3 regions of the Streptomyces sp. YIM 121038 genome follow, and region 1 is predicted to be linked to each of the others. Evidence: riboswitches for the same ligand, from Rfam matches in the RefSeq annotation. Region 1 holds a riboswitch; each other region holds the start of a gene.
What was found. Region 1 has a riboswitch for thiamine pyrophosphate ahead of thiC (phosphomethylpyrimidine synthase ThiC). Riboswitches for the same ligand answer to the same signal wherever they lie in the genome.
Positions count from the first base shown of each region.

Region 2: another riboswitch for thiamine pyrophosphate. It lies ahead of thiO (glycine oxidase ThiO); the one in region 1 lies ahead of thiC (phosphomethylpyrimidine synthase ThiC).
Region 3: another riboswitch for thiamine pyrophosphate. It lies ahead of C9F11_RS29360 (thiamine ABC transporter substrate-binding protein); the one in region 1 lies ahead of thiC (phosphomethylpyrimidine synthase ThiC).

Region 1 is NZ_CP030771.1:4,872,214-4,875,461, reverse strand. Features, by position in the region: gene C9F11_RS20600 (YibE/F family protein) at 1-1,567, opposite strand, end outside; TPP riboswitch at 1,639-1,784, shown strand; gene thiC (phosphomethylpyrimidine synthase ThiC) at 1,777-3,248, shown strand, end outside.
Region 2 is NZ_CP030771.1:2,854,844-2,858,091, reverse strand. Features, by position in the region: gene thiS (sulfur carrier protein ThiS) at 1-192, opposite strand, end outside; gene thiO (glycine oxidase ThiO) at 189-1,436, opposite strand; TPP riboswitch at 1,434-1,546, opposite strand; gene C9F11_RS11900 (FAD-dependent oxidoreductase) at 1,683-2,849, shown strand; gene C9F11_RS11895 (Rv2175c family DNA-binding protein) at 2,964-3,248, shown strand, end outside.
Region 3 is NZ_CP030771.1:6,787,001-6,790,248, forward strand. Features, by position in the region: gene C9F11_RS29350 (phosphatidate cytidylyltransferase) at 1-713, shown strand, start outside; gene rlmN (23S rRNA (adenine(2503)-C(2))-methyltransferase RlmN) at 840-1,946, shown strand; TPP riboswitch at 1,973-2,089, shown strand; gene C9F11_RS29360 (thiamine ABC transporter substrate-binding protein) at 2,172-3,248, shown strand, end outside; gene C9F11_RS29365 (iron ABC transporter permease) at 3,236-3,248, shown strand, end outside.

The sequences.
Region 1 (3,248 bases):
CACGGGTGAGGCGTGGCCGGGCCGGAGAGGCGCCCGTACGGGGCGAGGCGACACTGGCGGGCCCCGTAGGCCCCACAGGCCCCGGCCCGGCCGTTCCCCCAGGCACACCTGGCCCACCGGGCCCACCGGAGCCGTCAGGCCCACCAGGCCCACCAGGCCCACCGGGCCCCGCCGGTCCGCCCGGCCCCCCAGGCCCCGCCGGATGTGAGGAGCCCACCGCGGCGCCCGGAGCCGCGCCCGGAGCCGCGCCCGGGACGGCCGGGACCGGGACGGCTGCGCCCGGCCGGTCGGCGGAGACGACCAGGGCGGCGAGCGCGGTGGTGACGGGGACGGAGGCGACGAGGCCGATCGAGCCGATCAGGGTGCGGACGACCTCCTCGGCGACCAACTCGCTGTTGGCGACGGTGCCCACGCTGCTCTGGGCGATGGAGAAGAGCAGCAGAAGGGGGAGAGCGGCGCCCGCGTAGGCGAGGACCAGGGTGTTCACGACCGACGCGATGTGGTCGCGGCCGATGCGGATGCCCGCGCGGTACAGACCGCGCCAGCCCATCGTCGGGTTGGCCTGGTGCAGCTCCCAGACCGCGGAGGTCTGGGTGACGGTGACGTCGTCGAGCACGCCGAGGGAGCCGATGATGACGCCCGCGAGCAGCAGGCCGCTCATGTCGATGGACGGGTAGAGGCCGTGGATCAGGCCGGTGTTGTCGTCCGTGTTGCCGGTCAGGGAGGCCCAGCCGATGAAGAGCGAGCCGAGTAGGCCGATGAGGAGGAGGGAGATCAGGGTGCCGAGCACCGCCACCGATGTGCGCGCGGTCAGGCCGTGGCACATATAGAGCGCGATCAGCATGATGGCGCTGGCCCCGACGATCGCGACGACCAGGGGGTTCGAGCCCTGGAGGATCGCGGGCAGGATGAAGAAGGTCAGGATCAGGAAGCTCACCGCGAGGGCGACCAGGGCCATGACGCCGCGCAGCCGTCCCACCACGACGACGGCCAGCGCGAAGATGCCCGCGAGCAGGGCCATCGGGACCTTGCGGTTCACGTCGGCGATCGAATACTGCAGGCCCTTGGGCGCCTTGGGCTCGTAGGCGACCACCACTCCCTGGCCCAGCTTCAGCTGCCGGGGGGAGTCGGGCTGGACGATCTCCGTGAAGGTGTAGCCCTTGTCCGGGCCGCTGGTCACCTTGATCGTGGCCTTCTTGCAGGTGCCCTCGGAGCGCGACTGCGCGGACCGGCCCTCGGGGGTGGAGGTGTCGCCGTTGGGCGGGGTCTGGGAGGCGTTCACGTCCTCGCAGGGGAGCGTGTCCATCTTCGCCACGGTGGCCGACTGGGTCTGCCGGTCGAAGCCGACGCCGGTGCGCTCGTGGTCGGGGGTGCCGCCGGGCCAGAGCATCACGAGGCCGACGAGGACGGCCGTGGCGAAGGGGATCAGCACGGCGGCGATGACCTTGCGCAGATGCCGGGAGACGGGCGCGGCGGGGCCGTGGCTGTGCGCATGTCCGTGCCCGTGCCCGTGCCCGTGCGGACCGGGCGGGGGCGGCGGCGGTGTGGGGGGCTCTGTGGTGGTCACGGCCCGATCATCGCAAGAACGGAGGGGGCCCTCTGTTCACCGCGCCCGATATGACGCTAGCGTGGAGGCACCTTTGCACACGCGGGAGCTCGGAGCACCGGGCTGAGAGGGCGCTGACCTCCGTACGAACGGGAATCGGACCGTACGGAAGCCGCTGCGTCGACCGCCGAACCTGTTACCGGGTAATGCCGGCGTAGGGAGTAGGTCTCATGACCACATCGGACACACGCACGCCTGCCTCCATGCAGCCCGAAAGCGGACAGGCCGCGCCCAGCGGTCAGACCGCGCCCAGCGGGCAGGACGCTTCGGAGGTCGGGAAGTCCACCGGCTGGCACAAGGCGTACATCGAGGGCTCGCGCCCCGATCTGCGCGTGCCGGTCCGCCAGGTGCACCTCACCAACGGCAAGGCCGTGACCCTGTACGACACATCGGGTCCGTACACGGACCCGGAGATCGACACCGACGTACGCCGGGGGCTCACCCCCCTGCGGGAGAACTGGATCATCGGCCGCGGCGACACGGAGGAGTACGCGGGCCGCCCGGTCCGGCCCGAGGACGACGGCGTCAAGCACACCTCGCCGCGCGGCGGCCTGCGCAACCTCGACGCGGTCTTCCCCGGCCGCCCGCGCCAGCCGCGCCGCGCCCGCGCCGGGCAGGCGGTGACCCAGCTCGCGTACGCGCGCCGCGGGGAGATCACGCCGGAGATGGAGTACGTGGCCATCCGGGAGAGCATGGCGCCCGAGGTCGTCCGCGACGAGATCGCGGCGGGCCGCGCGGTGCTCCCGGCCAACGTGAACCACCCGGAGATCGAGCCGATGATCATCGGCAAGAAGTTCCTGGTCAAGGTCAACGCCAACATCGGCAACTCCGCGGTCACCTCCTCCATCGAGGAGGAGGTCGACAAGATGACGTGGGCGACCCAGTGGGGCGCCGACACGGTCATGGACCTGTCCACCGGCCGCAACATCCACACGACCCGCGAGTGGGTCCTGCGCAACTCCCCCGTGCCCATCGGCACCGTGCCGCTCTACCAGGCCCTGGAGAAGGTCGACGGCAAGGCCGAGGAGCTGACCTGGGAGATCTACAAGGACACGGTCATCGAGCAGGCCGAGCAGGGCGTGGACTACATGACGGTGCACGCGGGCGTCCGCCTGCCGTACGTCCCGCTCACCGCGAACCGCAAGACGGGCATCGTCTCGCGCGGCGGATCGATCATGGCGGCCTGGTGCCTCGCGCACCACAAGGAGAGCTTCCTCTACGAGCACTTCGAGGAGCTCTGCGAGATCCTCGCGGCGTACGACGTCACGTACTCGCTCGGGGACGGCCTGCGGCCCGGCTCCATCGCGGACGCCAACGACCGCGCGCAGTTCGCCGAGCTGGAGACCCTGGGCGAGCTGAACAAGATCGCCAAGGCGCATGACGTGCAGACGATGATCGAGGGCCCGGGCCACGTCCCGATGCACAAGATCAAGGAGAACATCGACCTCCAGCAGGAGATCTGCGAGGAGGCGCCGTTCTACACGCTCGGCCCGCTGACCACCGACATCGCGCCCGCGTACGACCACATCACCTCCGGCATCGGCGCCGCGATGATCGGCTGGTGGGGCACGGCGATGCTCTGCTACGTCACGCCGAAGGAGCACCTCGGCCTGCCCAACCGCGACGACGTGAAGACCGGCGT
Region 2 (3,248 bases), 2.0 Mb from region 1:
GACGCGGTCGCCGTCCCGGAGCACGGTGGTGGCCCACCGCGCGCGCGGGACGACGGTTTCGTTGAGGGCCGCGGCGACGCCGGACGGCGCGGTGGTCAGCTCGGCGACGAGGGCGTCGAGCGTGGTGCCCGCGGCGGCGTCGCGTGCCTCGCCGTTGACCGACAGGGCGAGGGCGGCGGAGGGCGTGGTCATACGGGCAGCTCCGAAAGGTCCTTGGGCGTGGCGGGGGCGGCCGCGGCGAAGCGCAGCGGCGTGAACGGCCGGGCCTCGTCGGGCAGTTCGCCGGTGGTCAGGAGGTGCGCCATGGCGTCGCCGGTGACGGGGGTCAGGAGCACGCCGTTGCGGTAGTGGCCGGTGGCCAGGTGCAGGCCGGGCAGGGCGGTGGGCCCGAGCAGCGGGGCGTTGTCGGGCGAGCCCGGCCGCAGCCCGGCCCGGGTCTCGGTGAGCGGCAGCTCGGTGATGCCGGGGACCAGCTCGTGGGCGTCGCGCAGGAGCTCGTACACGCCGCCCGCGGTGACCGTGGTGTCCCAGCCGAGTTCCTCGCTGGTCGCGCCCACGACGAGCTCGCCGCTGAGCCGTGGCACGAGATAGACGTGGCTGCCGCGGACGACGGCGCGCACGGTGCGGCTCAGGAACGGCGCGTACCGCTCGGGCACGGTGAGCCGCAGGACCTGGCCCTTCACGGGCCGCACCGGCGGCAGGACGTGGTCGGGGACCCCGGCGAGTCGGCCGCTGAGGCTGCCCGCGGCGAGGACGGTCTGTCCGGCGCCGAGCGTGGTGCCGTCGGCGAGGACGACGCCGGTGGCGCGGTCCCGCGCGACGACGAGCCGCTCCGCCCACGCGCGCGTGAAGGCCACTCCGGCCCGCTCGCACGCCACCAGGAGGGCGGTGGTGAGCCGGCGCGGGTCGACCTGGTGGTCGCCGTCGACGCGGAGGCCGCCGCGCACTCCGGGGGCGAGCATCGGTTCGAGGCGACGGCACTCGCGGCCGCTCAGCCACTCCGGGTGCAGGCCCGACTGCCGCTGGAGGAGGTGCAGTTCGCGCAGGTGGGCGCGGTCGTCGGAGTCGAGCGCGACGGCCAGCGTGCCGCAGGCTCGGTAGCCGATGTCCTCGCCGGACGCCTCCGTCAGCTCGGCGGCGAAGTCCGGATAGCGCCGGGCGGAGGCCAGGTTCAGACCGAGCAGCGTCTGCTCGCCGTGGTGCAGTTCGGTGACGGCGGCCAGCATGCCCGCCGCGACCTGTGCGGCGCCGCCGCCGGGCTCGGGGTCCACGACCGTGACGGACAGGCCGCGCCGCGCGGCCCGCCAGGCCGTGACGAGACCGATGACGCCACCGCCGACGACCAGGACGTCCGCCGGGCCGGCGGACGGTGGTGACGTACGAGAAGGTGACGTACGGGAAACGGACGCGTTCGGTGGTTTCGGATGGGAACGCATGGGCGTCCAGCCCCTCCCTTCGCCGGCATGACCCGGATCAGGTTCGTACGGTCGGAGGCCGTCCCAGCCTCCCTCTCAGCCCGGTCGTCCGGGCTCCCGCGAGTGCTCTGCACCGGCCAGCCTAGCCCGTCGCCCGCCGGGCCGGTAAGCCCGTCGTGTTCCGGCGCGGGGGGCCGTCCTACAGTTGATCGGGTGAGCGAAGAGCGGAAGCGGGCGGAACAGCGGGTCGTCATCGTGGGCGCGGGCATGGCCGGGGTGCAGACGGCCGTGGCGCTGCGCGAACGGGGGTTCACCGGCCCGGTGACCCTGATCGGCGCGGAGCCGCACCAGCCGTACGACAGGCCGCCGTTGTCCAAGGCGGTGCTGCTCGGCAAGGCCGAGGGCTCGGCCTTCGACATCGACTTCGAGGCCCTCGGCATCGAGCTGCGGCTCGGCGTGGAGGTCACCGGCGTCCGTCCCGCGGACCACGCGCTGGACACGGCGGCGGGCCCGGTCGGGTACGAGAGCCTGGTCCTCGCCACCGGTGCCGAACCGATCCGCCTGCCCGGCTCGGACGGCGTGCCCGGGGTCCATCTGCTGCGCACGCTCGACGACGCGGAGCGGCTGCGGCCGGTGCTCGCCGAGCAGCACGACGTCGTGGTCGTCGGGGCGGGCTGGATCGGCGCGGAGTTCGCCACGGCCGCGCGCGACGCGGGCTGCGCCGTGACCGTCGTGGAGGCCTCCGGGCGGCCGCTCGCGGGCGCGCTGCCCGCCGAGGTCGCGGCCCCGATGGCCGGCTGGTACGCCGAGGCGGGCGCCGAACTGCGTACCCACGCGCGCGTGGCGCGCGTCGAGCCGGGCTCGGTCCTCCTCGACGACGGCAGCAGGCTGCCCGCGGGCGCCGTCGTCGTCGGCATCGGCGCCCGGCCCGCGACGGCCTGGCTCGCCGGTTCCGGCATCGAGCTCGGCACCCACCACGAGGTCGTGGGCGACGACCGGCTCCGCACCTCCGTGCCCGACGTGTACGCGGTCGGCGACTGCGCGTCCTTCCCGTCGGGCCGCTACGGCGAACGGCTCCTCGTCCACCACTGGGACAACGCCGTGCAGGGACCGCGCACGGTGGCCGCCGCCATCGTCGGCGAGGCCCCGGAGGCGTACGACCCGGTGCCGTACTTCTGGTCCGAGCAGTTCGGCCGCTTCGTGCAGTACGCGGGCCATCACGCGGCCGCCGACGAGCTGATCTGGCGCGGCGACCCCGCGACCCCGTCCTGGACGGCCTGCTGGCTCCGCGACGGCGCCCTGGTGGCCGTCCTCGCGGTGGGCCGCCCCCGGGACCTGGCCCAGTCGAGGAAGCTGATCGACGCGGCCACCCCGATGGACGCGACGTTGGTCACGGACCCGGCGATCCCGCTGAAGAAGGCGATCCGCTCCTGAGGCGCCTGCGCGCGGCGACGCGGCTCACGCCGGAGCGCCCCAGCACACGGGCCCGGGGCGCGAAGCCCCGGCCCCCCGCTACCGGCCCCCGGCCGGAGGTGGCACGCTTGATCCGTGACCGAGATTGACGCAAAGACCGATGCTCTCGTCCCCGCCTGGCTCCACCTCCCCGACATCGCAGAGATGCTCGACATCGAGGTGACGCGCGTGCGGCAGCTGGTCAAGGAGGGCCAGCTGATCGCCGTGCGCCGCGGTGAGAACAGGACGCTTCAGGTTCCGGCGGCCTTCATCGACGGCGACAAAGTCGTCAAGGGCCTGTCCGGAACGCTGACGCTCCTGCGGGACGACGGTTTCTCCGACGAAGAGGCGCTCGAGTGGCTCTTCACCCCCGACCCGACC
Region 3 (3,248 bases), 1.9 Mb from region 1:
TCATAGCGGTCGCCGTCGTCGTCGGCCTGTGGGAGCTCACCTCCCGTCTGCAGGAGCGCAAGGCCATCAAGGCGCCGCTGGTGCCGCTCGCGGTGGGCGGCGCGGCGATGGTCGTCGCCGGGTACGTGCGCGGCGCCGAGGGTGCCTGGGTGGCGATGGCACTCACCGCGCTCGCGGTACTCGTCTGGCGTATGACGGAGCCGCCCGAGGGCTATCTCAAGGACGTCACCGCCGGCGTCTTCGCGGCCTTCTACGTGCCGTTCCTCGCCACCTTCGTGGCGCTGATGCTCACCGCGGACGACGGCCCGCAGCGGGTGCTCACCTTCCTGATCCTGACCGTGGTCAGCGACACCGGGGCGTACGCGGTCGGCTGGCGCTTCGGCAAGCACAAGCTGGCGCCGCGCATCAGCCCCGGAAAGACCCGGGAGGGCCTGCTCGGCGCGGTGGCCTTCGCCATGGCGGCGGGCGCGCTGTGCATGCACTTCATGATCGACGACGGCACGTGGTGGCAGGGCCTCCTGATCGGCCTCGCGGTGGCCGCGAGCGCGACGCTCGGCGACCTCGGCGAGTCCATGATCAAGCGGGACCTCGGCATCAAGGACATGGGCACGCTGCTGCCGGGCCACGGCGGCATCATGGACCGGCTCGACTCCCTGCTGCCGACGGCGCCGGTGGTGTGGCTGCTCTTGGTGGTGTTCGTCGGGTCGGGGTGACCCCTCGTCCCCGGGGTGGCGCAACCTCGTTGGTGCAGCTCGGCTGACCTGGTGTTTCTTGCGTGAGGGGCCCGTTGTCCACAGGCGGCGGGCTCCTTGTCGTATCTCTGGGACAATAGAGCCATCATGCCCAAGCCCGGAGAACTCACGTTTGTCGCGCCGCGCGGAGCCAAGAAGCCGCCGCGGCATCTCGCCGACCTCACGCCCGCCGAGCGCAAGGAGGCCGTCGCCGCCATCGGCGAGAAGCCGTTCCGCGCCAAGCAGCTCTCGCAGCACTACTTCGCGCGGTACGCGCACGACCCCGAGCAGTGGACGGACATCCCGGCCGGGGCCCGCGGCAAGCTCCAGGAGGCGCTGCTTCCCGAGCTGATGAGCGTCGTGCGGCACATCAGCTGCGACGACGACACCACGCGCAAGACGCTGTGGCGCCTCTTCGACGGCACGCTCGTCGAGTCCGTCCTCATGCGGTACCCCGACCGGGTGACGATGTGCATCAGCTCCCAGGCGGGCTGCGGCATGAACTGCCCGTTCTGTGCCACGGGCCAGGCCGGCCTCGACCGGAACCTGTCCACGGCCGAGATCGTGCACCAGATCGTGGACGGCATGCGGGCCCTGCGCGACGGCGAGATCCCGGGCGGCCCCGCGCGGCTGAGCAACATCGTCTTCATGGGCATGGGCGAGCCGCTGGCCAACTACAACCGGGTGGTCGGCGCGATCCGCCGCCTCACCGACCCCGAGCCCGACGGCGTGGGCCTGTCCCAGCGCGGCATCACCGTCTCGACGGTCGGCCTGGTGCCGGCCATCCACCGGTTCGCCGACGAGGGCTTCAAGTGCCGCCTGGCGATCTCCCTGCACGCGCCCGACGACGAGCTGCGCGACACCCTCGTCCCGGTGAACACCCGGTGGAAGGTCCGCGAGGTCCTGGACGCCGGCTGGGAGTACGCGGCGAAGTCCGGGCGGCGGCTCTCCATCGAGTACGCACTGATCCGCGACATCAACGACCACGCCTGGCGCGGTGACCGCCTCGGCCGCCTCCTCAAGGGCAAGCCGGTGCACGTCAACCTGATCCCGCTGAACCCCACGCCGGGATCGAAGTGGACGGCCTCGCGCCCCGAGGACGAGAAGGCCTTCGTCGAGGCCATCGCCGCCCACGGCGTGCCGGTGACCGTCCGCGACACCCGAGGTCAGGAGATCGACGGCGCCTGTGGACAGCTCGCGGCAGCCGAACGCTAGCGCGGTACGCTGGCCGGAACATCTGCATATTCCGACAGGGGAGCGCCACAGCGCTGAGAGTGCGGCACCTGACACAGGCCGGCCGCAGACCCTCTGAACCTCGCCCGGGTCATTCCGGGTAGGAAGTTCGGTCACCACTCAAGCTGTTGCGCCCTGCCCGCGAACCGTCCGGTCCGCGGGCAGGGCCGCGTCTTCTCCTGGTCACTCCAGGAGGAATGAACTCACGTGAGCACCACCAAGAAGGCCACGCTCACCGCGGTCGCGGTGGGCCTCGGGCTCGTCGCCGTCTCCGCGTGCGGCTCGGGCGGCGACTCCGGCGGCTCCTCGCAGGGGTCCAAGGACGTCACCCTGGTCAGCCACGGCTCCTTCAACGTCTCCAAGGACGTCCTGAAGGACTTCGAGAAGCGTTCCGGGTACAAGGTCCGCGTCCTCAAGGACGGCGACGCGGGCCAGGCCGTCAACAAGGCGATCCTCACCAAGGGCAACCCCCAGGGTGACGTCTTCTTCGGCGTCGACAACACCCTGCTCTCGCGCGCCCTCGACAACGGTCTCTTCCAGCCGTACGAGGCCAAGGACGCGGGCCTGGTGAAGCCGGAGTACCGGCTCGCGAAGGGCGAGCGCCGCGTGACGCCCGTCGACAGCGGCGACATCTGTGTGAACTACGACAAGAAGTACTTCGCCGACAAGAAGCTCGCGCCGCCGAAGACCTTCGCCGACCTGGTGAAGCCCGCGTACAAGAACCTCCTGGTCACCGAGAACGCCTCCACGTCCTCGCCCGGCCTCGGCTTCCTGCTCGGCACCGCGGCCGCGTACGGCGACGACGGCTGGCAGGGCTACTGGAAGAAGCTCAAGGACAACGGCGTCAAGGTCGTCGACGGCTGGGACCAGGCCTACAACCAGGAGTTCTCCGGCTCGGCGGGCGGCCGCAAGGCCAAGGGCGACCGGCCGCTCGTCGTGTCGTACGCCTCCTCGCCGCCCGTCGAGGTCCTGTACGCCAAGCCGCAGCCGAAGCAGGCCCCGACCGGCGTCGCGACCGGCACCTGCTTCCGGCAGATCGAGTACGCGGGCCTGCTCAGCAACGCCAAGAACGCCAAGGGCGGCAAGGCCCTGCTCGACTTCCTGTCCGGCAAGGAGTTCCAGGACGACATGCCGCTGCAGATGTTCGTGAACCCCGTGCGGGAGGGCGCGCGGGTGCCGAAGCTGTTCCAGGAGTTCGGCGTCGAGGTCGCCGAGCCCGGGACCATGGCCCCCAAGAAGATCGCCGACAACCGTGAGCCGTGGGTCAAGTCGTGGACCTCGCTC